4 regions of the Variovorax sp. V213 genome follow, and region 2 is predicted to be linked to each of the others. Evidence: predicted binding sites of a transcription regulator. Region 2 holds the regulator's gene; each other region holds the start of a gene.

Region 1 (7,269 bases), 2.0 Mb from region 2:
TTTTTGGCTCCTCGCGGCCAAATAGCACGCAAATCGGACCCAAGTCCCCTTGATATGTAAGAATTAAGTATCTTTATTCCGGGCGTCTGACCATCAAGACAAAAAAGTTGTCTATGTGTGATGAAGGTCACGTATGCCTTGAATTAAGGGTAGGGGAGGGGTGGTGGCTTCTGTCACATTCCTTAACAATTAATTCTTTTGTCTGCGACGGCGTTCCTGCATGTCGACCACGTTTTCCTGCAACCTCAGTGTGCCCATCCTGGTGGGCGAGGATCGCTACAAGTACGTCCCCGTCATCGGGGTCTTCCGCAGCATTCCGTTCGACCAGGTCGATGAGTGGGTGATGCACCCAGGCGGTGGCCCGCGCAGCGATCGCGAGTTGGCGGCCGAGGTTCTTGTCGAGATCCGCAAGCCGCTTGGAACGAGCGGGCGCACCGTGCCGCACTCCTTCGAAGTGGCAGATATTCTTCAGCTGGACCGTGCCGCTGCCATCGTCGTGTCCACGTTCCTTGCCGCATTGCCCCGCGTCTGAGGGCAAGCAGGCCCCACCACCCGGCCCCGCGCGCCTAGTGCCTGCCGCGGGCGTCCACCGGCCAGATCGCAACCAGGGTATCGCCGTCGACCACGTGGTAGGCGTCGTGCAGATTGACGGTCGGGTCGCAGTGGGGCGTGACGAACTCGACGCGGTCGCCCAATGCGGGCCGCGTCCCGGCGAACAGCAGCTTGCCGTGCTCGTCGCCAAAGAAGGCATAGCGGCTCGCCGGATCGGTGCCACGCGCCACCAGCGGAACGCCGCTGTCGGTGGCAAAGCACTTGGTGCCGCCGTCGACAGTGACCCAGTCCGCCGCATGGGTGCTCACCACCGCCGTCTGCACGAACAGTGACACCTCGAAGGGCGAAGGCTGCGCCGGGCCAGCGAGCACATGCGTGTATTCCGCGTCCATGAAGACATAGGAGCCGGCCTGCAGTTCGGTGAATGCATCGCGCTGTGCATCGAGGTCATGGGTGCCGGTACCCGCGCCCGTGACGATCTCGAAATGAATGCCGCTGCGTTGGGCTTCGGCCACGATGTGCGCGATGGTTTCGCGCAGGCTGGCTGCCGCGGCACTGCGCTGCTGCCGGTCGGGTATGTGTTGCAGATTGCCGGCGTAGGCCTGCAGGCCGCGCAGCTTCAGGCGCGGCTCGGCCGCAATGCGGCCTGCGAGCTCGAGCACCTGCGCCTCGCTGGCGGCGCCGGTGCGGTTGTAGCCGGCGCCGTAGTCGACCAGCACCTCGAGCGGGTGCGTCAGGCCGAGCGTGGCTTCGGCAAGGTCGGCCGCGTTGCGCGGGTCGTCCACCACCACCATCATTCCGCCGGGGCCTGCGAGCCTGGCAAGCTTGACCACCCGTGCGATCTTGCTCGGGGTGACGGCGGGCGAGGTGATCAGTACGCCCGGAATGCCGGCCTTGACCATCACCTCCGCCTCGCCCAGCGTGACGCAGCTCACGCCGATGGCGCCCGCGGCCACCTGGCGTCGCGCAATCTCCACGGACTTGTGCGTCTTGACGTGCGGCCGCAGGCCCACGCCCCGTGCCTTGGCAAACGCGGCCATGCGTTCGATGTTGCGCGCGAGGGCGCCAAGGTCGAGCAGGAGTGCCGGCGTATCGAGCGACTGCCGCCCGCCGGCAATGCCGATCAGCGGTGTATTGACTTGCGTGTCGGGAAGCATGAGAGAACTTTCAAATGCGGGAGGGCAATGCCTGGGGGACGGCGTGATGCGGAATCGAACGGCGAAATGATCGCACCGAAAGGCATTCTGATGGCGCCTCGCGTCTGCCGGGGCGGCGCAGGGGAAAGCCCGTCAGTCGCCCCGCGATGGTGTTCGGCGCGCGGTGCGCCTGAGCGCCAGCCACCACAGCAGCGCCGCATTGAGGGCCCACCCTCCCGCAAGGACGATGAGTGCGGTTTGCGCTACGCCTGGCGCCAGATCGAGCGTCAACAACGCCAGCGACCACGGCAGCGCCCCCGCGATGGCCGCCAGCATGGCCGTCTCGCTCTCGGGGAAGGCTGCGGACGAAACCACGCACACCACGCCCGCGGCTGTATAGGCGAGCGCGCCGAGGCTCCACCACGAAGGAAAGAGCGGTCGAGAGTTCGAGTCTGCGGTGTGCATATGGTGAAGATTGCCGATGGCAGCATCATGCCGCGACAGCCGCTCGCGCGCAGCCGTGTAGGGCTTCAGGCGGCGAGCGGCGCCAACCATGCGTCTGCGATGCAAGCAGCGGACCGGCGGGCCGGCACGTGGATGTGTGGGTAGAATTCGGCCTTCCCGGCGAGAAGCAGAAACGGCCAAGCCGTTGAATTGCCTGGTGTGGCCCTGCTTGGGGACGCGAGGTATGAAGGTTCGAAACCTTGTGTGCCAGCCAAGCTTCTTTCTTCTTCCGTCCGGCCCGGAATCTGCCCGTAGCTCAGTTGGATAGAGCACCTGCCTTCTAAGCAGGTTGTCGGGGGTTCGATCCCCTCCGGGCAGGCCATCTCAAACCTTCACGCCAGCGTTACCGCTCCCGCAGGCCTGCCCGCGGCGAAAGTCGTTCATCCGGGAAACTGCACCACCGGGCCGCCAGGCTTGGTACCCGGCGGAACAAAAGCGGGCGCAGGGTCGCCGCCGCGACCGAGCGAGCGGGTGTAGCTGTGGATGGCCTTCAAGTCTGCGTCGGTCATCGCGCGCACGTTGAACCATGGCATGGGCGGGCGGGGCGTCATGGCGCGCGCATGCTTCACCCACTGCTGCTGGCTCATGTCAGCCATGAGCAAGCGCAGATTGACCGCGTATGTGGTGCCCCACGGACCGGACCAGCCCAAGGCGTCACCGGTCAGCCACAGCTTCTCGTCCACCTCGCCGTTCTTCGTGGCGTAGCCGGGCGTATGGCAATCGTTGCAGCCCGCGATCATCACCAGGTAGCGGCCGCGCTGGATTTCGCCCTTGTTCGCCTTCTGGCTGCCGCCTGTTTGCGCCCCGGCCAAGGCTGAGGACAGGAGGATGGCCAACACGGCGGTGGAGCGCGCAACGCGGCGAATCAGATGAGCAGTCGGGGCGGCATGTGGATTCGTGCAATCCTTCATTGGCTGGCTCCTGGGTTTGGCGTTCATGTCGAAGTTGACATGGCACCACGGTAGCCCTCGGCGCCGGGCCGCGCATGGGCGCTTCAGCCATTTCTGCCTGGTTGTTTTGTCACGGGCACCGCGGCGTAGTCGCGATCGACGGCCACTGTGGCGAGATGCAACGGTCACAGCCCTGGCACCGTTCGACCTTGTAGCAGTGCAGCGGGAAAACCCGCGACCGGAAGCCCCTACGACGCTCTGGATGGCGCCTGGAAGGCGGCCTGGCGCGTGGCACGGACATTGCCCCCAATCCTCGTGAAGGCATGCCTGCGGGCACGCCCGAGCCGCTATCCACACCCACGAGGAGACACCCCATGCAATTGAAGCTCTTGAACGCGCTCATGGCCATCGGCCTGGCCGCGGCCGGCAGTGCCGGCGCGCAAGTCACGGACAAGATGATCCAGTCCGAAGCCACCGCCAACGGCAACGTCCTGACCTGGGGTGTGAACACCCAGGGCCAGCGCTACTCGCCGCTGAAGCAGGTCAACACCGGCACCGTGTCCCGGCTGGTGCCGGCATGGGCCTTCTCCTTTGGAGGGGAGAAGCAGCGGGGTCAGGAGGCGCAGCCCGTGATCCACAAGGGCAAGATGTTCGTCACCGCTTCCTACTCGCGCATCTACGCCCTCGACGCCACCACCGGCAAGAAGCTGTGGAAGTATGAGCACCGTTTGCCCGAGGGCATCATGCCCTGCTGCGACGTCGTCAACCGCGGTGCGGCGCTGTACGACAACCTGGTGATCTTCGCCACGCTCGACGCCCAGCTGGTGGCGCTCGACCAGAACACCGGCGACGTGGCCTGGAAGGAGAAGATCGACGACTACGCGGCCGGCTACTCGGCCACCGCCGCGCCGATCATCGCCAACGGCCTGATCCTCACCGGGGTGTCGGGTGGCGAGTTCGGCATCGTCGGCCGCGTCGAGGCGCGCGACGCCAAGACGGGCCGCATGGTGTGGTCGCGCCCCACGGTGGAAGGCCACATGGGCTACACCTACGACAAGGACGGCAACAAGCAGGAGGCGGGCATCTCGGGCACCGTCAACAACAGCTGGCCGGGGGACCTCTGGAAGACAGGGGGCGCTGCCACCTGGCTGGGCGGCACCTTCGATGCCAAGACCGGCCTGGCCTACTTCGGCACCGGCAATCCGGCGCCGTGGAACAGCCACCTGCGCAAGGGCGACAACCTGTTCTCCTGTTCGACCGTGGCCATCGACGTGAAGACCGGCCAGATCAAGTGGCACTACCAGAACACGCCCAGCGACAGCTGGGACTTCGACGGCGTGAACGAGTTCGTCACTTTCGACATGGACGGGCGGCGCGTGGGCGGCAAGGCCGACCGCAACGGCTACTTCTACGTCAACGATGCCACCACCGGCCAGCTCCTCAACGCTTTTCCCTTCGTCAGGAAGACGACCTGGGCCGACGGCATCGACCTGAAGACCGGCCGCCCGAACTACGTGGCCGAGAACCGCCCCGGCGACCCGGTCGCCAGCGATGGCAAGAAGGGCAACTCGGTCTTCGCGGCACCGGGTTTCCTGGGCGGCAAGAACCAGATGCCGATGGCCTACAGCCCCGACACGAAGATGTTCTACGTGCCCGCCAACGAATGGGGCATGGACATCTGGAACGAACCGGTGGCCTACAAGAAGGGCGCCGCCTACCTCGGCTCGGGTTTCACCATCAAGCCGCTCAACGAGGACTACATCGGCGCGCTGCGCGCGGTCGATCCGAAGACCGGCAAGATCGCCTGGGAGGTCAAGAACGGCGCGCCGCTGTGGGGCGGTGTGCTCACCACCGGCGGCAACCTGGTGTTCTGGGGAACGCCCGAGGGCTACCTGAAGGCGGCCGACGCCAAGACCGGCAAGGTGCTGTGGGAGTTCCAGACCGGCTCGGGCGTGGTGGCGCCGCCGGTCACCTGGCAGCAGGGCGGCGAGCAGTATGTGTCTGTGGTCTCCGGCTGGGGTGGCGCGGTGCCGCTGTGGGGCGGCGAGGTGGCCAAGAAGGTCAACCTGCTGGAGCAGGGCGGCATGGTGTGGGTCTTCAAGATCCCCTCTGCCGGCACCACGCGCACCGCCCGCGCGGGCGATGTCCGCACCGCATCCAACTGAGGGGAGCGCCATGACGGATCGCAACAGCGAAGGGGGCCGCGACGCCTCCCGCCGGGATTTCGTCGGCCGCGCGGTCGGCGGTGTTTGCCTGCTGGCGGCAGTGCCGGTGCGCGTGCTGGCCGCGCCGCCGCGCGTCGAGGAGAACGACGAGACGGCAGTGCAGCTCGGCTACAAGCACGATACGAAGAACGTCGACAAGAAGAAGTACCCCCGCCATGCGGCGACGCAGGAATGCGTGAACTGCGCCATGTGGCAGGGCACGCCCACCGATGCCTGGGCGGGCTGCGCGATGTTCGGGCGCAAGCAGGTCGCGGCCAAGGGCTGGTGCATGGCATGGGCGCCCAAGCCCGCCTGAGCGGCGCAGCGCGCGGCCCGCGCCCTTCAGCGCGGGGACGCGCGGTGGCAGGCGGGCTTCGCGCCCTGCCTGCTGGTGCGGCGCAGCGACTGGCCGGCCGCATTCACAGCGAGATCTCCATGCCGTCGTAGGCCACCTCGATGCCATGGCTTTCGAGCACCTTGCGCTGCGCGCTGGCGGCATCGAGGATCGGGTTGCTGTTGTTGATGTGGATCAGCACCTTGCGCCGCGCCGACGTGGCCAGCATCGCGTCCACCATGCCGGCGCGCGAGCCGGCGCCGGTCTGCGGCAGATGCCCCATGTCGCTCGCGGTTCGGGTGCCCAGGCCCGCGTGGCGCATCTCGTCCTCGGCCCAGAAGGTGCCGTCGAGCAGCAGGCAGTCGGCGTCGTGCATCCAGCGCAGTTCCTGCGGGCCCACCTCGGCGAGGCCCGGCGCATAGAAGAGGCGTCGGCCGTCGCGCAGGTCCTCGATCAGGAGGGCGATGTTGTCGCCCACCGTCTGCTCGCGGCGGTGCGGCGAATAGGGCGGGGCCTTGCCGGGGATGGCCACGGCGGTGAAGCGCAGCGACGGAAAGCCCGCGACGCTGAAGTCGACAAGGGTCTGGGTGCCGGCCACGGCCAGCAGGTGCCAGCGCGTGCCGCAGTAGTGCTCCAGCACGCTGAGCACAGGGAAGGAAGTGGTCAGGTCCTCGAACACGCAGGGCGTGGCATAGAGATCGATGCAGGGCCCTTCGCGCAGGCCGAGCAGCCCGGCGACGTGGTCGATCTGCGCATCCAACAGCACCACCGCCTTGATCGGCGTGTCGCGCAGTCCGTGGCGCGGATGCAGCTGGGCGTGGCTGCGGATCTGCTGGCCGATGTCGGGCGATGCGTTGAGCAACACCCACGATTCGCCATCGGCGGAGACGGCGACCGAGCTCTGCGTGCGCGCGCAGGCATCGAGCACGCCCTGGCGCTGGCCTGCGCACATTTGGCAGTTGCAGTTCCATTGGGGAAAGCCGCCGCCCGCGCCGGAGCCGAGGACGAGAATTTTCATGAGGCCTCCAACGCCGGGGTCGACCATTGCATGAAGTCTCCTTGTATGGGCTGTACCGGGCCGGGCGGAATTGCCGGGCGGCGACATTGCGCAAATCGCATGCCTACGGGGCGCGATACACAAGGTGCGCCGAAAAGCGGTTGGCTTCCCTTGGGCGAGCGCGCGAATTGCTCCAGGCTGGTACAGCGCCGTGCGGCGCTGGCACAGGGGTTTACCCGAGGCTTCGCACGCGCCCCGTCAATCGCGATTGTTCCAGCGCAGCTTGCGATAGATGGTGTTGCGGCTGATGCCCAGGCGCTTGGAGGCGACGGAGATGTTGCCGTCGGCCGCCGCGAGGGCGCTGCGGATCATGTCGATCCCGGCTTCCCCCAGGGTGCGCGGAACCTCTGGTGGAGCGTCCGGCCGGGGCTCGGCGTCGGGCGTGGGGCGCATCGTGTGCTCGGGCACGGCAGCAGCGTGCGCCGCCTCCGGCAGGGCGGGCGCTCCAGGGGGAGGCGGCGCCGGTGCCTGCGCTGCCGCGAGGGGCGCGGCGTGAGGCCGCACGCGCCGGGCATCCTCCAGGAAGTCGTCCGACAAGTGGTGTTCGTAGATGTGGCTTTCGCCCGCGCCCATCACGGCGGCGGTGCGAAGC
Region 2 (7,269 bases):
CTGCCCAAGGCCCCGTGGTTCGACACCGGACATTTTCCGCAGGCCAGCTTCCAGTCGAGCGCCATCAAGGCGCTGGGCGAAGGCCGGTTCGAGATGGCGGGCAAGCTCACCATCAAGAACATTTCGCGGCAGGTCACGGTGCCGGTGACCATTGCGCCATCGGGCGGCTACGCGGTGGCCACCGGAAGCTTTACGATCCAGCGGCTCGACTACAAGGTGGGCGACGGCGAATGGACCGACACCTCGGTGATCGGCAACGACGTGCAGGTTCGCTTCAAGTTCACGCTCGCTGGCCTCGGTCCGCTTTGAGCCGCCGCTTTTCTTTCTTTTTTTCGATTTCGTTTTCACGCCAAGCACGCCCATTGCCATGAAGAAGCTCTTCCTCGCTGCCGCGCTGTCTGCAGCGACCATTGCCACTCCCGCCCCGGCGCAGGAGTACACGGCACCGCCCGTCGCCGCCAGGCCCGCGGGCGGCCCGGTGAAGAACGCCAGCTACGTGATCGACCCGACCCACACCTTCGTGATGTACGAGATGGGGCACTACGGCACCACCACCAACCGCGGCCGCTTCAGCACCAAGGACGGTTCGGTGCAGATCGACGGCACCGGCAGCAGCGGCAGGGTCGACATCACGATGGACATCAGCTCCATCAACACCGGCGTCGACCTGCTCAACCGCCACGTGCAAAGCAAGGATTTCTTCAACGTGGCCGAGTTTCCGACCGGCCGCTTCGTGGCGGACCGCATCGAATTCAACGGCGACAAGGTGGTCGACGTGCCGGGCACGCTCACGCTGATGGGCCAGACCAAACCGGTCACACTCAAGGCCGTGCGCTTCAACTGCTACCTGAACCCGCTCATCAACCGCCAGGTCTGCGGCGGCGACTTCGAGACCACGGTGCAGCGCAGCGACTGGGGCATCACCTGGGGCTTGAACTTCGGCTTCGAGAACAAGGTGAAGCTGCTGGTGCAGGTCGAAGCCGTCAACGTGCAGCAATAACCAAGAAATCATGACCGACATCACGGTTGCACTGCTGGGCATCGCGGGCGCGATGGTGGCGTGTTTGCGATTGCGGCGGCGCTGCGGTCGGCCTACCTGCGCTACAAGGCCTGGATCGACCGCGCGGCCGGCGGCGTGATGGTGCTGCTGGGCCTCAAGCTGCTGTCGGGCGTGCGCGCAAGCTGAGCTAAAGCAGGCTCTCGGGCGTGAGCGGCGCCAGCAGCTCGAGCATGGCGCGGCCCCAGAAATCGGAGTCGGGCTCCTCGTTCAGCACGGTGGTCTTGCCGGCCTCCTCGCTGATCCACTCGATGCGCGATGGGTTGCCGCCCTCGGCAAAGCGCAAGCGGTAGGCGCCCTGCTGCTTGAGCACGTCGATGAGCTTGAGCGCCTGCTGCGCCATCTCGGGGCTGCGGATGAAAAGGCCGATCTCGGTGTTGTGCGTTTCGGAGCGCGGATCGAAATTCATCGAGCCGACGAAAAGTACCTGCCGGTCGATGACGGCCGACTTGGCATGCAGCCGGCCGACCGAGGTGCCGAAGAGGCCGAGCCGCACGCTGCGGCGGGTGCGCGTGGTGCTGAGCTCGTACAGGTCGGCGCCCAGCTTCAGCATGTCCGGCCGGTAGCGGCGGTAGGCGGTGTGGACCAGGGGCTCGTCGGTGGCGGCGAGCGAATTGGTGATCACGCTGATCTTCACGTTGCGACGGCGGATCTCGCGCATCACCTCCAGGCCGGCCTCGCCCGGAATCAGGTAGGGCGAGACGATGGTCACTTCGGAGCGCGCGCGGCGCATCTGCTCGACCACGTTGTAGCGCACGCTGTCGACGTCGAGCAGCGGCACGCCGCCGTACGACGCCGTCTTGCCGATCACGCGGTCGGGCGAATCGGCGTAGGCCTCGGCAAGGGCCCAGATCAGGCCGAGCTTGCCAGTGGCAAGGTCCTCGGCCATCGGGCTGTAGCCCAGCAGGTCGTTGGGGGCGGGCCGAGGCGGCGGCGGCGTGGTGTCGGGGCCGGTGGCGGCTTCGAAGCGCTTTTGCAACTCTTCGCGCGGCACACCGGTGGCCACCACCGACTGGATGGGCCGCACGTAGGCGCTGTTCCAGTACTGGTCGAACAGGGTGCCGAGGCGCGGCACCAGCGCACCGGTCACGAAGGTGTCGAGATCGAGAAAATTCTCGCCCGCCGTGCGCCTGAAGTACTGGTTGCCGATGTTGCGGCCGCCCGCCACCGCCATGGCGCCGTCGGCAATGAAGAGCTTGTTGTGCATGCGCCGGTTGACGCGGCTGAAGTCGAAGAGCGAGGCCGCGAAGCGCTTGAGCAGGCTGCCGCGCCCGGCCGGAAACGGGTTGAAGAGGCGCAACTCGACGTTCGGCGTGGCGGCAAGGCCGAGCAGCAGTTCGTCCTCGCCCGAGGTGTAGAGGTCGTCCATCAGCAGCCGCACGCGAACGCCGCGCCCGGCGGCGTCGCGCAGGGTGCGCAGCAGGTAGCGGCCGGTCTCGTCGTTCTCGATCTGGTAGTACTGCACGTCGAGCGTGCGCTGGGCGCGCCGCGCGAGCTGGATGCGCGTGTCGAAGGCGAAGTCGCCGCCCGGCATCAGGCGAAAACCGCTGAGGTCGGGGTCGGGCTGCGCGGCCAGGGCGATCTTGCCGAGCGCGGTGTCGGCCGACACGGCCATGGCCCTGGTGGGTGGGCGCGGCGCTTCGTCGGGCAGGGTGGCGCAGCCGGCAAGCAGCAGCGCCGCCGCCATGGCGAAGACCCAATGCCCACAGCGCGACAGCAGGCGGCGACCGGCCATCGACGGCTTTCTACAACGCCTTGCGCAGGTTGGCGGGCGCGATGCGCAGCGCCTCGCGGTACTTGGCCACGGTGCGGCGCGCGCATTCGATGCCCTGCTCCTTGAGCATCTCGGAAATCTGGCTGTCGGACAGCGGTTTCTTGATGCTCTCGGAACTCACGAACTGCTTGATCAGCGCGCGCACCGCGGTGCTCGATGCATTGCCGCCGGTCTCGGTGCCGAGCGCTGAGCCGAAGAAGTACTTGAGCTCGACCGTGCCGAAGGGCGTGGCCATGTACTTGGCGGTGGTCACGCGCGAGATGGTCGATTCGTGCAGGCCGAGCTCGTCGGCGATCTCGCGCAGCACCAGCGGCCGCATCGCGAGCTCGCCGTGCACGAAGTAGCTTTTCTGCCGCTCGACGATGGCGTTGCTGACGCGCAGGATGGTGTCGAAGCGCTGCTGGATGTTCTTGATGAACCAGCGCGCCTCCTGCAGCCGCTGCGACAGCGCCTGGCTGCCCTCGCCCTTGTGCGACTTGAGCGCGCCGGCGTAGATGTCGTGCACGCGCAGCCGCGGCATCACCTCGGGGTTGAGCATGACGCGGAACTTGACGTTGGTGCCGCGGCCGATCTTGGTGACGATCACGTCGGGGATCACGATGTTGCGCTCGACGTCGACAAAACGGCGGCCCGGCTTGGGCTCCAGGCGCGCGATGATCTGCAGCGCCGAGCGCACCAGGTCTTCGTTGGTGCGGGTGAGCGTGGCCAGGCGCTTGAAGTCGCGCCGCGCGAGCAGCTCCATCGGCTGCTTGCAGATGGCAATGGCGGTCTTGCGGACCAGGGCATGCTCTTCGGTTTCGTCTTCGCTCGCGAGCGCGCGCAGCTGGATGCCGAGGCATTCGCCCAGGTCGCGCGCGCCGACACCGGCCGGCTCCAGGCTCTGCAGCAGGCCGAGCGCCACCTGGAAGTGATGCACCAGTTCGTCGAACTGGTCGTTGTCGTCGCCCGCGAGGCCCGAGGCCAGCGCCGGCAGCGAATCTTCGAGGTAGCCGTCGTCGTTGAGCGATTCGATCAGGAAGCGCAGCGCGGCGCTGTCGTTCTCGTTGAGCCGGAGGCTGAGCGCCTGCCGGTGCAGGAAGGACTGCAGCGACTCCTGGCTGCGCGCGAGTTCGGTGGCGTCGGCGCGCTCGTCGTCGCCAAGATTGTTCTGGCGCGCGGGGGCGTCGCTGCCCCACTCGCTGTCGTCCGGCGCCATGTCGACGGTGCCGTCGCCCTCCCAGTCGGGCTCGCGCTCGGTGGCGTCGGCGGCGGGAATGTCGGTGTCGGCCGCCGCGGTGGTTTCGCTGGATGTGGTGGCCGCGCTGCTCGTCGGGGCCGAGGCGAAGTCGCTCTCGCCGGCCTCGCCCGACGACTCATCGCGCGGCACCGGGGTATCGATGGCATCGAGGCCGAATTCCTCGCGCGCCGCTTCTTCCGCGGTGCGTTCGAGGAACGGGTTCTCGTCCAGCATCTGCTCGACCTCCTGGCTCAGTTCGAGCGTGGAGAGCTGCAGCAGCCGGATCGACTGCTGCAGCTGGGGCGTGAGCGCCAGATGCTGCGAGACGCGAAGGGACAGCCCTTGCTTCATGGAGACCGACTCCTCCCTTACATCCGGAAGTGCTCGCCGAGGTACACCCTGCGTACTTCGGCGTTGTCGACGATCTCCGAGGGCGTGCCTTGTGCCAGCACATGCCCGTCGCTGATGATGAACGCGTGATCGCAGATGCCCAGCGTTTCACGCACGTTGTGGTCGGTGATGAGCACGCCGATGCCGCGTTCTTTCAGGAAGCTGATGATCCGCTGGATCTCGATCACCGCGATCGGGTCGATGCCGGCAAAGGGCTCGTCCAGCAGGATGAAGCGCGGCTGCGTGGCCAGCGCGCGGGCAATTTCGACCCGGCGCCGTTCGCCGCCCGAGAGCGCGAGCGCCGGAGAATCGCGCAGATGATCCACCCGCAGGTCGGCCAGCAGCCCTGAGAGCCGCTCTTCGGTGCGTTGCTTGGACAGGGGGGCGGGCTTGCCATTGCCATCGGGCTCGCGCTGGAGCTCGAGCACGGCGCGCACGTTTTCCTCGACCGTGAGCTTGCGGAAGATGGAGGCTTCCTGCGGCAGGTAGCTCAGGCCCATGCGGGCGCGCCGGTGGATCGGCATGTGCGCAATGGGTTCGCCGTCGATGGTGATCTCGCCAGCATCGGCCCGCACCAGGCCCACGATCATGTAGAACGAGGTGGTCTTGCCGGCGCCGTTGGGGCCCAGAAGCCCGACGACTTCGCCCTTTTGAACGTCTAGCGAGACATCCTTGACGACCTTGCGGCTGCCGTAGCTTTTCTGCAGGCCCCGCACCACCAGGCGGCTGCCCGGCGTGCCGTTGGTATTCTGGATTCCAGCAGCTTCGATCACTTGCGCCCTTCCCCTTCGCCGCCGCCGAGCGTGGTGGTCGAGCGCAGGCCGGCACCGGGTGCCGGCTGGGGCGCCGCTGGCGCGGCCCGTCCGCCGGCCGGAGCCGAGGCGCCTGGCGCGGGCGCCGTGGCGCTCTTGGGCGTCAGGATGGTCTTCACCCGCCCCCCGCCCGCGGGCGCATTCACCCCGGTGTTCGGCGGCACGGTGGAACCGTTGACCGTGTAGGTGTCGTTGCTCTGGTCATAGACAATGAGCGCGCCGCTGCTTTCGTCGTTCGGCGTGGCGCCCAGCAGGCGGCGCATGACGGCATTGCGGATGAACTTGACGTTGTCGGCGCGGCTGTCGTATTCGATGACCTCGGACTCGCCCTCGATCCACTCGTCGGGCGCATTGCGCTTCTGCTTGTAATAGGCCCGCTTGCCGGGAGCCGCCGTGACCACCCCGTACTGGTAGCCCTCGGCGTCCTGCCGCACGTCGATGCGCGCGCCGCGGATGATGATCGTGCCCTTCGTGACCAGCACGTTCCCGGTGAACACGCTCGTCTGCTTGAGGTCGTCATAACGCATCGCGTCGGACTCGATGTTCATCGGCTTGGTGCGGTCGGCCGTCTCGGCCAGGGCGCCCGAGGCGAGACCGGCCAGCAACAGCGCGCCAACGCTCAGGCGAGTCAGGCGGCCGAGGCGGCGAACAAGAGGGGTGGTGTTGGAGTAGGAGTGCAATGTCATAGAGGCACGAAACTTGCTCTGCATTGTATGCGGCAGATGGCGCCAGCCCTGCACGCACGGATGAAAAAGCCCGCCAAAGCGGGCTTGACATCCATCCGGAAACACCGCGAAACCGGCTCCGCCGGCCGCAGGTGATACCCCCCGGAAAAGGGGGTCAGCCCTTCTTGGCTTCGCCGATCAGGAAGTTGGTGACCTGGAGCGCCTTGGTCATGTTGCCGGCCGTTTCGCCGTCCACATACCAGCGGCCGGCAATGGCCAGGGCCGGAACGCCGGCCACCTTGTAGGCGTCGGTCATCTGCGAGGCGCGCTTGGCCTTGCTGGCCACGCCGAACGAGGTGAAGACCTCCTTGAACTTGGCGCCGTCCAGGCCGTTGGCGGTGGCCCAGGCAATGATGTTGGCGTCGCCGTTCACGTTCTGGCGCTGCTTGTGGATCGCGTCGAACACCTTCGGCTGGAATTCGTCGACCTTGCCCAGCGTTTCGAGCGCGTAGTACAGGCGCTGCTTGGCTTCGACGTCGTTGCCCACGAAAGGCACGGGCACGCGGCGGAAGGCCACTTCCTTCGGCACGGTCTTGAGCCAGGCTTCGAGCTGCGGCTCGAAATCGTTGCAGTGCGGGCAGTTGTACGAGAAGAACTCGATCACTTCGATCTTGCCCGCGGGCGCATCGACCGCCACGCGCTTGTCGAGCACCAGGTACTCGGTGCCGGCCTTGGGCACGCGCGCCTGGGCGTGCGCGGTGTTGCCAGCCAGGGAAAGCACCCCGAGCGAGGTGGCGGCCAGCGAAAAATCACGACGTTTCATTGAAAGAGTTCTCCTGTTGGGTACGGCAGACTGAGCCGGCGCGCCGCGCGGAGTTCCCGCATGCGGCTTGCCCAGGACAATCCGGGTCGGCGGCGGCCCGTGCCGCGCGGCGAAGCTTAAAGAATATTCGTGACCGCCGCTCGCGGATGCCGCGGCCGGCGGCTCGTCGATCTCAGCGCTGGACGCGCACCAGCGCCGATTCGAGGCCGCCGCTGTCGAGCCGCTCTTTCAGGCGGTCGGCATCGTCCTTCTTGTTGAACGGGCCCGCGCGCACCCGGTAGACGGTGCGGCCGGCCTGCTCGCGCTCGGTGACGCGGGCCTCGACGCCCATCAACGACAGCTTGGCGCGCTGGGCCTCGGCGTCTTCGGTGGTGCGGAAGGCGCCAGCCTGCACGAAATACATGAACGGATCGGCCCCCGCTGCCCCGCTGTTGCTGCTGGGCGCGGCGGAAGCGGTGGTGGTGCTGCTGCTGCCGCCGGCCCGCGCGCGGGCAAGGTCGCCCAGCGGATCGTTCGACGGCGGCAGCGGATT
Region 3 (7,269 bases), on a different replicon from region 2:
TCGGGGCAGGTCACGCGGATCACGCCCACCGCTTCGAGCCTGACCGATTCGAGTTGCCGTTCAAGCGCGGCCACGGCCTGCGCGACGCCCTCGGCATAGGGCAGCAGCGCCTCGCCGAACTCGGTCAGCCGGTAGCCGGTGGGATGGCGCTGCACGAGCGGGCGCCCGAGGCGGCGCTCGAGCTCGGCGAGCCGGCGCTGGACGGTGGACTGGTTCACCTTCAACGCCCGGCCCGCGGCCAGCGTGCTGTGGTGGTGGGCCACGGCCAGAAAGTACTTGAGGTCGTTCCAGTCGAACATGGCGCGAGCTATGCGTTTGTGCGGCCCCATTCTGCATTCCTGCGGCTTACGCCGGGACATGTCGACGCCTATGCTGGGTTCAACCAGGGAGTGCAAGCCACCCAATGCCATCCGGCGACTGAAAGGATCGATGATGACGAACCCGTTGATCGCACCCACAGTGGACGCGCAAGCGTTCAAGACCGCCATCCGCAGCGAGTGGGACCACGCAGCCCCGGGGTGGAACGGCCACGCCCCGCAGATACGGCAGTGGCTGGACCGCGCCACCGGGGCCATGCTCGAAATGGCCGGCGTCACAAAGGGCGCGCGCGTCCTCGACGTGGCCGCCGGCGCAGGCGACCAGACCCTCGACGTGGCGCAGCGGGTCGGGCCCGATGGCTTCGTGCTCGCGACCGATCTGTCGCCCGTGATCCTGGGCTTGGCGCAGGACAACGCCCGGCGCGCTGGCTATGCCAACGTGCAGACCGAAGTGTCCGACGGCGAAAACCTCCCGGTCGAAGCGGCCAGCTTCGACGCCGTGGTTTGCAGGCTCGGGTTGATGTTCTTTCCGGACCCGCTGCAGGGCCTGCGCGAGATGCACCGTGCGCTCAGGCCCGGAGGTGGTGCCTGCACGCTGGTGTTCGGAAGGCCCGAGCGCAATCCGTGCGTCACGACCCTGATGTCGACGGCGATGAAGCATGCGGGGCTGGCGCCGCGCGACCCGTTTCAGCCCGGCACCCTGCTGAGCCTGGGCCGGCCGGGGCTGATCGACGAGCTGTTCAAGGAGGCCGGCTTCACCGAGGTGGCCACCACGACGATCGATGCGCCGTTCAAGCTGCCCTCGGCGCGCCACTACCTGGATTTCGTTCAAGCGTCGGCAAGCCCGGTCCGGCAGATCCTGGGCCGGTTGGACGCCGGTGCCGCCGCCGCCGCATGGGCCGAGATGGAGGAGCGCCTCGCCGCCTTCAATACTGCGTCCGGCTGGGAAGGCCCGAACGAACTCCTGCTGACCGCGGGGTGCCGATCGCCGCTTCAGCAGCCCTCGACCGCCACCAGGTAGTCGACCGCCGCCGGCTGCCGCAGCGCCAGCAGCGGCGCATACTCGGGCGAGGCGAACCAGTCGCGGATGTGCTGCATCGAAGGAAATTCGATCACCACCAGGCGGCTGGGCTTCCAGTCGCCCTCGAGCACTTCGAGCGTGCCGCCGCGCACGATGAAGCGGCCGCCGAATTTCTGTATGACGGGCAAGACCTGCGCCTTGTACTTGTCATAGGTCTCGTGGTCCTGGATCTCGGTCTGCGCAATCAGGTAGGCGGTCATGGCGGGCTCCTTCTTTTGCCGGCCATCATGCGGATGGCCGGCACGCGAGGCAATACCCTGCCGGCGCTCTCAGGCCTCCAGTGCCTCCAGCGGTCCGAAGAACTCGTAGCGCAGCTGCTGCTTCGGCACGCCGAGGGCCAGGCCGCTGGCGTACACCGCCTTCATGAAAGGCTTCGGGCCGAGGAAGTAGAGATCCACGTCGCGGTCGGCCGGCAGCTCCTGCGCCAGCAATTCGCGCGTGACGAAGCCCGTGGCATGCGGCCGGTCGGCATCGCGCGGCGTGTCGTAGACGTAGAGCGGCTTCACGTTGGCGTGCTTGGCCGCCAGCGCATCGACGCGCGCACGGAACGCATGGGCACCGCCATGCCGCGCCGCGTGAATGAAATGCACCGGGCGGCCGGTGTGCGCCACCGATTCGAGCATGCTCATGGCCGGCGTGATGCCCACGCCGCCCGTCACCAGCACGAGCGGACGTGTGCCCTCGCCCGCAGGCTGCAGCACGAAGTCGCCGCAAGGCGCCTGCACCTTCAGCAGCGTGCCGACGGCCGCGGTGTCGTGCAGCCAGTTCGATGCCTTGCCGCCCTCTTCCTTCTTGACGCTGATGCGGTACCAGGGCTTGCCCGGTGCATCGGACAGCGAATAGTTGCGCCGCAAGGGTTCGCCGTCGATGTTCAGCACCAGCGTGAGGTACTGCCCCGGCGAGAACGCCAGCAGCGGACCGCCGTCGGTCGGCTCCAGGTAGAACGAGGTGATGATTTCGCTCTCGTCCTCGCGCCGGGCGACGCGGAACTCGCGCTCGCCGCGCCAGCCGCCAGTCTGCGCGGCGTTGGCACGGTAGACCTCTTCCTCCGCGGCAATGAGAAGCGCCGCCAGCGATTGGTAGGCCTCGCCCCATGCCGCGATGATCTCGTCGGTCGCGGCGTCGCCGAGCACGTCCTTGATGGCGCGCAGCAGGCAGGCGCCGACGACCGGATAGTGTTCGGGCAGCACGCCCAGCGCGGCGTGCTTCTGGATGATGCGCGGCAGCGCGCCGGCGATTTCATCGAGGCGATCGATGTGCGCGGCATAGGCCAGCACCGCGCCCGCGAGTGCGCGCGCCTGGCTGCCGGCGGCCTGGTGCGCCTCGTTGAAGAACGCCTTCACTTCCGGATGGCTCTCGAACATGATCCGGTAGAAGTGGCTGGTGATGGCCTCTCCGTGCGCCTGGAGTGCGGGCACGGTGGCTTTGACGATGGCGATGGTCTGCGGGTTCATGGTGGGGCTCGAATCGGAAGTGAACGACGCTGATGCCTCTCACGATCCGTGCCAGTCGGACGGCACCCGCCAAGTGCCCGTGGGCATTGGGGAAATTCTTTTTGTGGTCAAATTCGCAACAGGATCAATGTTGTATTTATGACCACAAACAGTGTCAATAAGACCACCAACGAGGCGGCCGGACCAGCCGCCTCGGCGAGCGAAGGCGGCCGATACCGCTCGCTTCTGGCCGCGGCGCGCGGCCTGGTGCAATGCGATGCCGCCGCGCTGCTGCGGCTGGACGGCGATGTCCTGCGGCCGGTGGCCGCGGACGGCCTGAGCGACGAGACCCTGGGCCGGCAGTTTCCGATCGCCTCGCACCCGCGCTTTGCGCGCCTGCTCGAGAGCGGCCGGGGCTTGCGCTTCGCCCACGACTGCGGCCTGCCCGATCCGTACGACGGCCTCGTGGCCGGCCAGCCGGGCATCCTGCCCGTGCACGACTGCATGGGCGCGCCGCTGCGCCTGCACGGCACCGTCTGGGGCCTGTTGACGCTGGATGCGCTCGAGCCTGGGGCCTTCGAGACCGTGAGCCCGGCGCAGCTCGATGCGCTGGTTGCCCTGTTCGAAACCGGCATCGAGGCCGCCCAGACCATCAAGGACATGGAAGCGCGCGCCATGCGCGAGCAGGCCGTCGTGCAGGCCCTGCGGTCGGGCCACGGTTCCGCGCGCGAGCTGCTGGGCAGCAGTAGCGCGATGAAGCAGCTGTGCAGCGAGATCGACACCGTCGCGGCCTCCGACCTCACCGTGCTGCTGCTCGGCGAGACCGGGGTCGGCAAGGACCTGGTGGCGCAGCGCCTGCATGCGCATTCGCGCCGCCGCGAGCAGCCGCTGGTGCAGGTGAACTGCGCGGCGCTGCCCGAGACGCTGGCCGACAGCGAGCTCTTCGGCCACAAGCGCGGCGCGTTCACCGGCGCGATGCAGGACCGCAGCGGCAAGTTCGAGATCGCCGACGGCGGCACGCTCTTTCTCGACGAGGTCGGGGAGCTGCCGCTGACGGTGCAGGCCAAGCTGCTGCGCGTGCTGCAAAGCGGCGAGGTGCAGCGGCCCGGCAGCGACCGCACGCTGAAGGTCGACGTGCGCGTGATTGCGGCCACCAACCGCGACCTGCCGGCGGCGATCGCGCAAGGGCGCTTTCGCGCCGACCTCTACCACCGGCTCTCGGTCTATCCGCTGGTGGTGCCGCCGCTGCGCGAGCGCGGGCGCGACGTGGTGGCGCTGGCCGGCGGCTTTCTGGAAGAAAACCAGCATCGCCTGGGGGCGCGCAATCTGCGCTTGTCACCGGCCTCGAAGGCCGCCCTCCTGGCGCACAGCTGGCCCGGCAACGTGCGCGAACTCGAGCACGTGGTCAGCCGCGCGTCGCTGCGGGCGTTCACGGAGCAGCGCCGCGGCGCGCGCTGGACGGCGATCGAGCCGCATCACCTGGCGCTCGACGCTGCGGCTGCCGGCAGTGCCCAGGCACTGTCCGCGCCACCCCTGCCCTCCCACGCGCCCGCGGCGGCTCCGGCGGGCGCCCCCGCGGTGCTTGCCGCCGCGGGCGGCACGTTGCGCGAAGCCACGGAGGCGTTCCAGCGGGCGTGGCTTGCGGACGCGCTGGCGCGGCATCACGGACACGTGGCCAACGCCGCGCGCGAGGCCGGCGTCGATCGCAGCAACTTCCATCGGATGCTGCGCAAGCTCGGCATGCGGCCGTCCGCGTCAGGCGACTGAACGCGGGCCGCGCCTGGTGGGCGGCCCCGGGCGAAGCGACTCGAAGGCCTCCGCCAGCGACAGCACGCGGCCGCAGTTCACCGCCTGGTAGCCCGGCAGCCGGTTCACCGCCTCCTGGTAGGCATCGCTGCGCAGGATGGCCAGCATCCGCTGCACGATGGGCGCGGCGAGCGAACGCTCGTCGCACAGCAGGAAGTAGCGCTCCACCTGGTTGGAGATGAAGTCCAGCTTGAACTGGCGCGCCGGCGTCTCCACGCCATAGCCCGCATCGGCCATGCCACTGGCCACGAAGGCCGCCACGGCCGCATGCGTGAATTCGCATTGCTCGTAGCCCTTGATCGATTCGGGCGCGATGCCCTGCTCACGCAGCTGCAGGTCGAACAGGTAGCGCGTGCCCGAGCCCGCCTGCCGGTTGATGAAACGGACGCCGGGACGCGCCAGGTCGGCCAGCGTGTAGATCTTCTTCGGGTTGCCCGGCGCCACCATCAAGCCCTGGTGCCGCGTGGCCATGCCGATGACTTTCTGCGTGTCCGGGTTGAGCCAAGCGCCGTAATGGGCGACGGCCTCGCCCTCGAACGCGCCGAGCGGCACGTGAAAGCCCGCCACGTCGCAACTGCCGTGGTGCAGCGAGGCCACGGCTTCTTCGCTGCCGCAGTAGCGCAGATCGCCCGGCACCTGCGCCGCAGCCAGGAAGCCGTGCAGCGCCTCGATGGCGAAGCCGTGGCTGGCGTGAATGCGCAGCAGGGTCGGCGCGGTGGGGATCAGCTTCTCGATCTCGGCGCCCAGCTCGGACGCCAGCGAATCCAGCAGCGGCGACAGGCGCGCCGTGATGCGGCGGTCGGCCCACACCAGCTTCTCGCCCAGCGGGGTCAGGCTGGAGCCTTTGCCCCGCTGCATGGCCACCAGGGGCTGGCCGAACAGGGTTTCGCCCTGGCGGATGAGTTCCCAGGCATGGCGGTAGGACACGCCGCTCGCGGTGCAGGCGCTCGACAGGCTGCCGTGCTCCAGCACCTTCACCAGCAGTTCGATCACCCGCGGCGCCAGCGCCGCACCGTCGGGCTGGCGAATGGTCCATTGCGGCTTGATGTGCACTTCATGCATGAGTTTCGGCTTTCTAAAGCATATTTATTGGGCTGAACGCCTCATATTGTGGCGTCTTGCGTCGCTCCATACACTCGCTCCACCACGAATATCGCAACTCCAATTAGGAGATTGAAAGCATATGCATGACCTGGGCATCGCGACCGCCATCGCCGCCGCGCACAAGGATGTTCCCAGCGGGCTGCTGCCCGCGCTGCACGGCATCCAGGACGCGCTGGGGCACATCCCGCCCGAGGCCGTGCCCCTCATCGCCGAGCAGTTCAACCTGTCGCGCGCCGAGGTGCATGGCGTGGTCAGCTACTACCACCACTTCCGTTCCGCGCCGGCCGGCCGCGTGCTGGTGCAGGTCTGCCGGGCCGAGGCCTGCAAGTCCATGGGGGCGGATGCGCTGCTGGCACATGCGGCGGATCGGCTGGGCTGCGACGTGCACGGCACTTCGGCGGACGGCCAGTGTTCGCTGGAACCGGTGTTCTGCCTCGGCCTGTGCGCCTCGTCGCCCGCCATCGCGGTGAACGACGAGGTGCATGCGCGCATCACGCCGGCGCTGTTCGACGCCATCGTCGAAGAAGCACGGAGCGCCTCATGACCGTCACCCTCTATGTTCCACGCGACTGCGCGGCGCTGGCCGTCGGCGCCGAGCGGGTCGCTCAACGGATCGCGGCGGAAGCCTGTGCGCGCAACGCGGATGTGCGCATCGTGCGCAACGGCTCGCGCGGCCTGTTCTGGCTCGAGACGCTGGTCGAAGTGGCCACGCCGGCGGGCCGCGTGGCCTACGGCCCGGTCACGCACGCCGATGTCGCCGGCCTGTTCGACGCCGGCTTTCTGGCCGGCGGCGCCCATGCGCTGAACCTGGGCCTGACCGAAGAGATTCCGTACCTGAAGAAGCAGGAGCGCCTGACCTTCGCCCGCATGGGCGTGACCGACCCGGTGTCGGTGGCCGACTACGTGGCGCATGAAGGCTTCGCGGGACTGCGCCGCGCGCTCTCGCTCGCACCCGCGGAAATCGTGCAGCAGGTGCTCGACTCCGGACTGCGCGGCCGCGGCGGCGCCGCATTCCCGGCCGGCATCAAGTGGAAGACCGTGCTGGCTGCAGAGGCGCCACAAAAATACATCGTCTGCAATGCGGACGAAGGCGATTCGGGCACCTTCTCGGACCGCATGACGATGGAAGGCGATCCGCTGATGCTGGTCGAAGGCATGGCCATCGCCGGCATTGCGACCGGCGCGACCGAGGGCTACATCTACGTCCGTTCGGAATACCCGCATGCCATCGCCACGCTGGACGAGGCCATCCGCAATGCCGAGCAGGCAGGCTTTCTCGGCGACGACATCCTGGAGTCGGGCCGCAGCTTCCGCCTGATCGTGCGCAAGGCGGCCGGCGCGTACGTGTGCGGCGAAGAAACCGCGCTGCTCGAAAGCCTGGAGGGCCGCCGCGGCATCGTGCGCGCCAAGCCTCCGCTGCCGGCGCTGCAAGGACTGTTCGGCCAGCCCACGGTGATCAACAACGTGATCACGCTGGCGTCGGTGCCGCTCATCCTGGCGCGCGGCGCGGACTTCTACAAGAACTTCG
Region 4 (7,269 bases), 250 kb from region 2:
CAATCTTCGAAGAAATTGACCGGCAGGCCAGGAATGTCGACTTGCATCGCAATCACTCTGCCCGAGGCCGGGAGCCTCTCGATCTCGCTGGCGGGCCGCCCCTTGCGCCCGCTGGTGACGAAGAGCGTCTTCAGGTCGTCGCCGCCGAAGCAGGGCATGGTCGGGCACTGAACGGGGACGGACACCGAGGCGACGATCTCGCCGGACGGCGCGAACCGCAGCAGCTGTGCACCTTCGAACATCGCGACCCAGTAGTGGCCCTGCGCATCGACCGTGGCGCCATCGGGCCGGCCTTCGTAGCGCACGGGCGACTCGGGTGCCCAGCCTTCGGGCTTGGCCTCGAACTGGTGGAACACGCGCGCACGCGAGAGCGAGTTGGCCTCGGCGTCCCAGTCCCACGCACGCACCACGTGCGCGGCGGTGTCGGCCCAGTAGAGGGTGCGGCCATCGGGCGAAAACGCGAGTCCGTTGGCGGTGGTGGACTCGTTGGCCATCTGCGCCAATGTGGGCGCCACGCCGGTGCCGGGGCGCGCATCGAAGCAGTAGAGCGCGGCGTTGGCCCGGTCCTTGGCCTCGTTGAGCGAACCGCCCCAGAAACGGCCGAGCGCATCGCATTTGCCGTCGTTGAACCGCATGGTGCGCACGTCATGCGCCACGCGCGCCATCGCGACCAGTTCACCACCCCATTCGCGGGCCCGGTAGATTCCGTCGCGCAGCGCGATCACGAAGCCGCCGCTCCTGGCCGGCGCCATGCAGCCGGGCTCGGTGGCCAAGGCCCAGCGCTCCACCCTGGCCGACGGCGTGCCGATTTCGCCGCGCGTGCGCAGCACCGCGCGCCCCGGAATATCGAGCCAGTAAAGCGCGCGTTCTTGCGGGTGCCAGAACGGCGATTCGCCGAGCTCGCAGAGGCTGTTTTCGAGGGTGGTCCACATGATCTGCGGATTGTGCATCCGCGGCCCCGAAGACAAAAAAAAGCCCGCTGGCGCCGAAGCGCTCGCGGGCTGAACATCCAAAGGAGACCTTGCTGAAAAAGGATCGCTTCTTGTGGTTCTTATAACCAGCCTTTGCGCCGTATGCCTTCTTCGTGGAACACCGAGGAACCGGCTTTGCCGGGCCTCTGGTGTTGCCCCCGGCAGGGGGGTTGGCGAAGCGACACGAAGTGCGCGAAGACTGGGGGGTTGCCTATTGCTTTGGGGTTACCTGTTATATGCAGTCTCGCCGTGCGAGGAGATGTCGAGGCCTTCGCGCTCTTCTTCTTCCGACACACGCAGGCCGATGGTGAGGTCGGCGATCTTGAAGGCGATGAACGCCACCACGCCCGACCAGACGATGGTCAGCAGCACGCCCTTGAGCTGGATCCAGACCTGGGCGCCGATGCCGTTGGACACCACGCTGGCCGTGACCCAGTCGCCCACGAGGCCGGGGCCGCCGAGTGCCTGGGTGTTGAACACGCCGGTGAGCAGCGCGCCGACGATACCGCCGACACCGTGCACGCCGAACACGTCGAGCGAGTCGTCCGCGCCCAGCAGCTTCTTGAGGCCGTTGACGCCCCAGAGGCAGGCGAAGCCGGCGATGAAGCCGATGATGATGGCGCCCATCAGGCCGACGTTGCCGGCGGCCGGGGTGATGGCCACGAGGCCTGCAACGGCGCCCGAAGCAGCACCCAGCATCGAGGCCTTGCCCCGCATCAGTGCTTCACCGATGCACCATGCGAGCACGGCTGCGGCGGTGGCGGTGAAGGTGTTCATGAAGGCGAGTACGGCACTGGTGCCGGCTTCGAGGGCCGAACCTGCGTTGAAACCGAACCAGCCGACCCACAGCAGCGAGGCACCGACCATGGTGAGCGTGAGCGAATGCGGCGTGAAGGCTTCCTTGCCGTAGCCGACGCGCTTGCCGATCACGAAGGCACCGACCAGGCCCGCCACGGCTGCGTTGATGTGCACCACGGTGCCGCCCGCGAAGTCGAGGGCGCCCCATTGCCAGATCAGGCCAGCCTTGGCGTTCTGTGCATCCACCACGTTGGCGGCGGTGTAGGCGTCCGGGCCCATCCAGAACCAGACCATGTGCGCGAGCGGCGCATAGCTGAAGGTGAACCAGATCACCATGAACAGCAGCACGGCCGAGAACTTGGCGCGCTCGGCGAAAGCACCCACGATCAGGCAGCAGGTGATGCCGGCGAAGGTGGCCTGGAAGGCGGCGAACAGCAGTTCGGGGATGTAGACGCCCTTGCTGAAGGTGGCGCCGGGCGCGAACACGCCGGTGGCCGGATCGAAGATCCCCTTCATGAAGAGCCGGTCGAATCCGCCGAAGAAGGCATTCCCCTCGGTGAACGCAAGGCTGTAGCCATAGATGAGCCACAGCACCACGATCATCGAGAAGGTGACCATCACCTGCATGAGCACCGACAGCATGTTCTTGCTGCGCACCAGGCCGCCGTAGAACAGGGCCAGGCCGGGGACGGTCATCATGATGACGAGCAGCGTGGACAGCATCATCCAGCTGGTGTCACCCTTGTTGAAAGAAGGAGCGGGAGCCGCGGCGGGCGCTGCCTCGGCAGGGGCAGGCGCTGCGGCAGCGGGTGCCGCGGCAGCGGGCGCAGCCGCGGGCGCCGGAGCGGCGGCAGCCGGTGCCGAAGCGGCCGGCGCTTCCGCGGCGGGCGCGGGTGCCTGCGCAAAAGCGGCAGTGAACACGCTCAAGCCGAGCGCAAGAGAGACAAGCAGTTTTTTCATAGTCGTTGTTCTTTCGGGCCTTGGCTGGTCAGAGGGCTTCACGGCCCGTTTCGCCGGTGCGGATGCGGACCACCTGCTCGAGGTTGTAGACAAAGATCTTTCCGTCGCCGATCTTGCCGGTGCGGGCAGCACCCTCGACGGCTTCGATCACGCGGTCGACGAGATCGTCGGACACCGCCGCTTCGATCTTGACCTTGGGCAGGAAGTCGACCACGTACTCGGCGCCGCGGTACAGCTCGGTGTGGCCCTTCTGGCGGCCGAAACCCTTGACTTCCGTGACCGTGATGCCTTGCACACCGATGGCCGACAGTGCTTCGCGCACCTCGTCGAGCTTGAACGGTTTGATGATGGCTGTGACCAGCTTCATGACTTTCTCCTTCTTGGATGGAATGAATGGTGCGGCAGCTTGGGCCGCACCTTGTTTTTGTGTTTACAGCGTCTTGCTGAGGGTGACGATGAAGCGCGCCTTGTTGGGCGAGTAGTACTGCTGGCCGAAGGTGCCGAAGCCGAAGTCGTAGCCCGGGTTGCTCAGCGCGAGGTAGGAACTCTTCTTGTTGGCGCCCTGCACCGAGCCCGCCAGCGACAGGCCGTTGCCGAAGTCATACGACGCGCCCACGTTGTAGTCCACGTAGCTCTTGTAGCCCAGGCTGCGGATGTCGCTGGACATGTGGGTGTAGCCCACGGCGGCCTTCAGCGTGACCTTGGGCACGATTTCCTTGCTGTACGACAGGTTCAGGTAGCCGGTGTTGCGCCCCTTCAGGCCCGAGCCGTCCTTGTTGCCCGCGTAGTTGAAGTAGTCCTTGGACACGGTGTGCGAGTACTTCAGCGTGAACGACCCGATCGCTTCGTCGGCCCAGGTGCCGGCGCCGTACAGCTCGGTGGTGTTGCCGCGGCTGTTGCCCGGGTAGATGTAGCTGAGTGCGCCCACGTCCAGGTCGAACGGGCCGGCCTTGAACTTGTAACCGCCATAGATGTCGCTCTCGATGCTGTTGCCCTGCAGCCAGTTGACGCTCGAATTCCAGTTACCGATATAGAAGCCGCTTTCGCCGAATGCGTAGTCGAAGCCGCCCTGGATGGCGGGCTTGAAGCCCTTGGTCTTGGCGTAGTCGTTCTTCCCGATCATGTCCTGGTCCTGACCGCGGAACTTGTAGTTGCTGGTCAGGGCCACGTTGCCCGTAAGTTGGGCGCTCGCCAGCATCGGCAGTGCGGCAAGGGCGGCCACGGCCATTGCCTGGGCGAATTTACGGTGCATCATCGAGACTCCTCGGGGTTGATTGGATAGTTAGGGGACATCGTTTCGTAGCAGGGAGCGTGCCAAAGTGCTCGTTCCCCCTGCTGCGCGCCTGGGGCCCGCCGATCCACAAACCCCCGATGAAAAATTACAAACGTTTCATGTGCGGGGCTCCCAGGCCCCGGCGGTGCACGAGCCCAACCCAAAATGGGCGCACCACAATGGGGAGAGTAATAAAAATGAGCCTGTCTTTGGTGCAAAGTCGTGCTTTGCTTGGGCTGGAAGCGGCCAGTGTCACGGTTGAGGTGCATCTGGCGAACGGCCTGCCGAGCTTCACGCTCGTCGGGCTGGCGGAAACCGAAGTCAAGGAGGCGCGCGAACGCGTGCGTTCGGCCATCCAGAACGCCGGCCTCGAGTTTCCGAACAACAAGAGGATCACCGTCAATCTGGCGCCGGCCGACCTGCCAAAGGACTCCGGCCGCTTCGATCTTCCCATTGCGCTCGGCATCCTCGCCGCCAGCGAGCAGATCCAGGCCGCCCGCCTCGCCGGCCACGAATTTGCCGGCGAACTCTCTCTTTCGGGTGAGCTGCGGCCCGTACGCGGCGCGCTGGCCATGGCGCTTGCCCTGCACACCCGCGGCATCGCCACGCGCCTGGTGCTGCCCACCGAAAGCGCGCAGGAAGCCGCGCTGGTGCCCGGCGGCGAGGTGTATGGCGCCAGGCACCTGCTGGACGTGGTGCGGCGCTTCATGGCCGAGGACGCGGCGCTGCAGCAGGCCGAGCCACCCGCCGCGGACGGCTGGGCCCGGGTCCACGCCGCGGCCGCTGCCACCATGCCGACGTACGCCGACCTGGCCGACGTGAAGGGGCATGCAGGCGCCAGGCGCGCCCTTGAAATCGCCGCCGCGGGTGGACACAGCCTGCTGATGGTCGGGGAGCCCGGTTCGGGCAAGTCCATGCTCGCGCAGCGCTTTGCCGGGCTGCTGCCGCCCATGAGCGTGGACGAGGCGCTTGAGAGTGCGGCGGTCGCCAGCCTGGGCGGCAGCTTCTCGACCGCGCGCTGGATGACCCGGCCCACCTCAGCGCCGTACCACACGTCGAGCGCCGTCGCGCTGGTGGGCGGCGGCGGCTCGCCCCCGCGGCCGGGCGAGATCTCGCAGGCGCACCATGGTGTGCTGTTCCTGGACGAATTTCCCGAGTTCGCGCGTTCCGCGCTCGAGGCGCTGCGCGAGCCGCTCGAAACCGGCACCATCACCATTGCGCGGGCCGCCCGGCGCGCCGAGTTTCCCGCCCGCTTCCAGCTCATTGCGGCCATGAACCCGTGCCCTTGCGGCTACCTGGGCTCGACGCTGAAGGCTTGCCGCTGCACGCCCGACCAGATCTTGCGCTACCAGGGCAAGCTCAGCGGCCCGTTGCTCGACCGCATCGACCTGCACATCGAAGTGCCCGCGGTCTCGGCGCAGCAGTTGCTCGGGGCGCCCGCCGGGGAATCGACCGGCAGCATCCGCACCCGCGTGGTCGCCGCGCGCGAATTCGCGCTGCAGCGCCAGGGCAGCGCCAACCAGGCGCTGCAGGCCGGTGCCATCGACGAACACGCCGCCCTGGACGATGCGGCGCGCAAGTTCATGGTGAATGCCGCCGCCAAGCTCGGCTGGTCGGCACGCAGCACGCACCGCGCGCTCAAGGTGGCGCGCACGGTGGCCGACCTGGCGGGTGCCGAGTCGGTGCGGGCGGAGCACGTGGCGGAGGCGGTGCAGTACCGTCGGGCACTGCGGCACTGAAGCCGATCCGCAGTGAACCCACCCGCTCCCACCCTCTACGGCCGTCGCATGGTCGGCTGGCTGTCTGTCGGCCAGCTCATCACCTGGGCAGCGTCTTTTACGCCTTTGCGCTGTTGATGGAACCGGTCAAGCGCGAGTTGGGCCTCGGCCGGGCGCAGTCATCGCTGGCCTTCAGCCTCGCGCTGCATCACGCCGCGGTGCTGGCGCTGGTCGCCGCGCAGCGCTGGCGCCGGGCGGCCGACGCCGCTATTTGAACTCGTGGCTCACCACGGGCGCCGAGCGGCTGTCCTGCACCGTCACGCGCTGCCGGTACACGTCGAGGTCGCCGTTGCGCACTTCGATGTTGTAGATGCCCGGGCGCAGCGACAGTGACTTGAGCGGCGGGCTCACGCCGCGCTCGGCGCCGTCGACCAGGACCTGGCCCCAAGGCCGTATGTTGAGCACCACGCGTCCCATGCCGGGAGGGGCGGCCGGCTGTGCGGCCGGCGGCGTGGTGGCGCCGCCCGCCACCACGGTGGGAACGGCGTTCGCCGGCGTGGTGCCGGGCGCCGCCGGCACGGTGGTCGAGAGCCGGTTCAGCTCGGCAAGCGCATTGCGGGCCTCGCGCACATGCAGGCCGCGCCGGTAGCGGCGCAGATAGGCTTCGTAGCCCTCGCGCGTGTTCTCGGCCTGGGCCAGGTTCCAGTCTTCGACTTCGCTGGTGGCGAGGGCCGCCTCCGGCGGCGTGGCCGGTGTTGCCGGTGTGGTGGCAGTCGGCGGCGTCGCCGGTGTTGCCGCGTTGGCCTGCGCTGCCGGCGCCGGGGCAATGACCGGCACGCTGTCCAGCGGCGTCAACGAAGCGGCCGGCGCACTGGCCGCCGCCGCGGGAGGCGTGGCGCCGCCGGGGGCTGCGGCCACGTTGCCTCCTGCGGGTGCCGTGCCGCCATCGCCCGGCGGCATGGCGGCGGGAGGCGGCGCGTTGGCGGACATCGGGCCCGAAGGCGGAGGCACCGGCGCCATCGCGGTCGAGGTCTCCTGCTTCCACGAACTCAGGCGAAGTCCGATCCAGCTGCCCACGCCCACCAGCGCGATCACCAGCGCGCCGACCAGCACCCACGGCGGACGCGATGTTTTCCTCACGGACGACGGCGGTTGCTGCTTCTGCCTGGCAGCTGCCGACGGCGCGCGTGCCGGCGCGGCGGCCTTGGACGAAGGCGCCGGAACCGGTCTGGCCGTGGATACGACCTCGGCCTCGGGCTCTGACGTGGCCTCGACCGGTTCGGGCACGGCGGCCTTGGCCTGCACAACCCCGGCCGATGCTGCGGTGTCCGGCGCCGCCGCGGGCTTCGCGGGCGCCGCTGCTTGCTGCCGCGGCGGCACCACGGCTGGTGCCGCCTTCGAAGGCGGCGCAACGATGACCGTCGGCGCCGGCAGCCCGCTCACGTAGGTGTCGCCAAGCTTGGCCAGGCCCAGCTCGGCCGCGAATGCGGCCACGGTCTGCGTGCGGTCCTTGCTGTGCACTGCCAGCGTGTGATCGACCGCCGCGCAG

The links. The regulator sigma-54, encoded in region 2, starts transcription at its own class of promoters, with help from an activator protein. The targets are predictions, from matches to a motif close to TGGCANGNAANCTGCTTT.
Region 1: the regulator sigma-54 is predicted to act here: its motif matches at 3,372-3,389, upstream of ACAM55_RS12875 (PQQ-dependent methanol/ethanol family dehydrogenase).
Region 3: the regulator sigma-54 is predicted to act here: its motif matches at 2,889-2,906, upstream of hmpA (NO-inducible flavohemoprotein).
Region 4: the regulator sigma-54 is predicted to act here: its motif matches at 4,029-4,046, upstream of ACAM55_RS23375 (TorF family putative porin).

What each region holds. Positions count from the first base shown of each region.
Region 1 covers NZ_AP028664.1:2,696,057-2,703,325, reverse strand. The annotation lists gene ACAM55_RS12900 (hypothetical protein) at 221-532, shown strand; gene ACAM55_RS12895 (DSD1 family PLP-dependent enzyme) at 567-1,709, opposite strand; gene ACAM55_RS12890 (hypothetical protein) at 1,842-2,153, opposite strand; tRNA gene ACAM55_RS12885 (tRNA-Arg) at 2,438-2,514, shown strand; gene ACAM55_RS12880 (cytochrome c precursor) at 2,573-3,103, opposite strand; gene ACAM55_RS12875 (PQQ-dependent methanol/ethanol family dehydrogenase) at 3,457-5,247, shown strand; gene ACAM55_RS12870 (high-potential iron-sulfur protein) at 5,258-5,602, shown strand; gene pqqB (pyrroloquinoline quinone biosynthesis protein PqqB) at 5,706-6,638, opposite strand; gene ACAM55_RS12860 (sigma-54-dependent Fis family transcriptional regulator) at 6,876-7,269, opposite strand, start outside.
Region 2 covers NZ_AP028664.1:4,692,549-4,699,817, forward strand. The annotation lists gene ACAM55_RS22185 (YceI family protein) at 1-309, shown strand, start outside; gene ACAM55_RS22190 (YceI family protein) at 368-1,000, shown strand; gene ACAM55_RS22195 (hypothetical protein) at 1,061-1,186, shown strand; gene ACAM55_RS22200 (phospholipase D family protein) at 1,188-2,792, opposite strand; gene rpoN (RNA polymerase factor sigma-54) at 2,803-4,398, opposite strand; gene lptB (LPS export ABC transporter ATP-binding protein) at 4,416-5,210, opposite strand; gene lptA (lipopolysaccharide transport periplasmic protein LptA) at 5,207-5,935, opposite strand; gene ACAM55_RS22220 (thiol:disulfide interchange protein DsbA/DsbL) at 6,090-6,737, opposite strand; gene ACAM55_RS22225 (SPOR domain-containing protein) at 6,910-7,269, opposite strand, start outside.
Region 3 covers NZ_AP028665.1:899,663-906,931, reverse strand. The annotation lists gene ACAM55_RS29440 (LysR family transcriptional regulator) at 1-299, opposite strand, end outside; gene ACAM55_RS29435 (class I SAM-dependent methyltransferase) at 433-1,338, shown strand; gene ACAM55_RS29430 (DUF1330 domain-containing protein) at 1,311-1,598, opposite strand; gene hmpA (NO-inducible flavohemoprotein) at 1,668-2,852, opposite strand; gene norR (nitric oxide reductase transcriptional regulator NorR) at 2,991-4,598, shown strand; gene ACAM55_RS29415 (substrate-binding domain-containing protein) at 4,587-5,699, opposite strand; gene ACAM55_RS29410 (formate dehydrogenase subunit gamma) at 5,821-6,285, shown strand; gene ACAM55_RS29405 (formate dehydrogenase beta subunit) at 6,282-7,269, shown strand, end outside.
Region 4 covers NZ_AP028664.1:4,945,555-4,952,823, forward strand. The annotation lists gene ACAM55_RS23360 (SMP-30/gluconolactonase/LRE family protein) at 1-932, opposite strand, end outside; gene ACAM55_RS23365 (ammonium transporter) at 1,197-2,729, opposite strand; gene glnK (P-II family nitrogen regulator) at 2,758-3,096, opposite strand; gene ACAM55_RS23375 (TorF family putative porin) at 3,160-3,981, opposite strand; gene ACAM55_RS23380 (YifB family Mg chelatase-like AAA ATPase) at 4,200-5,741, shown strand; gene ACAM55_RS23385 (hypothetical protein) at 5,858-5,995, shown strand; gene ACAM55_RS23390 (serine/threonine protein kinase) at 5,988-7,269, opposite strand, start outside.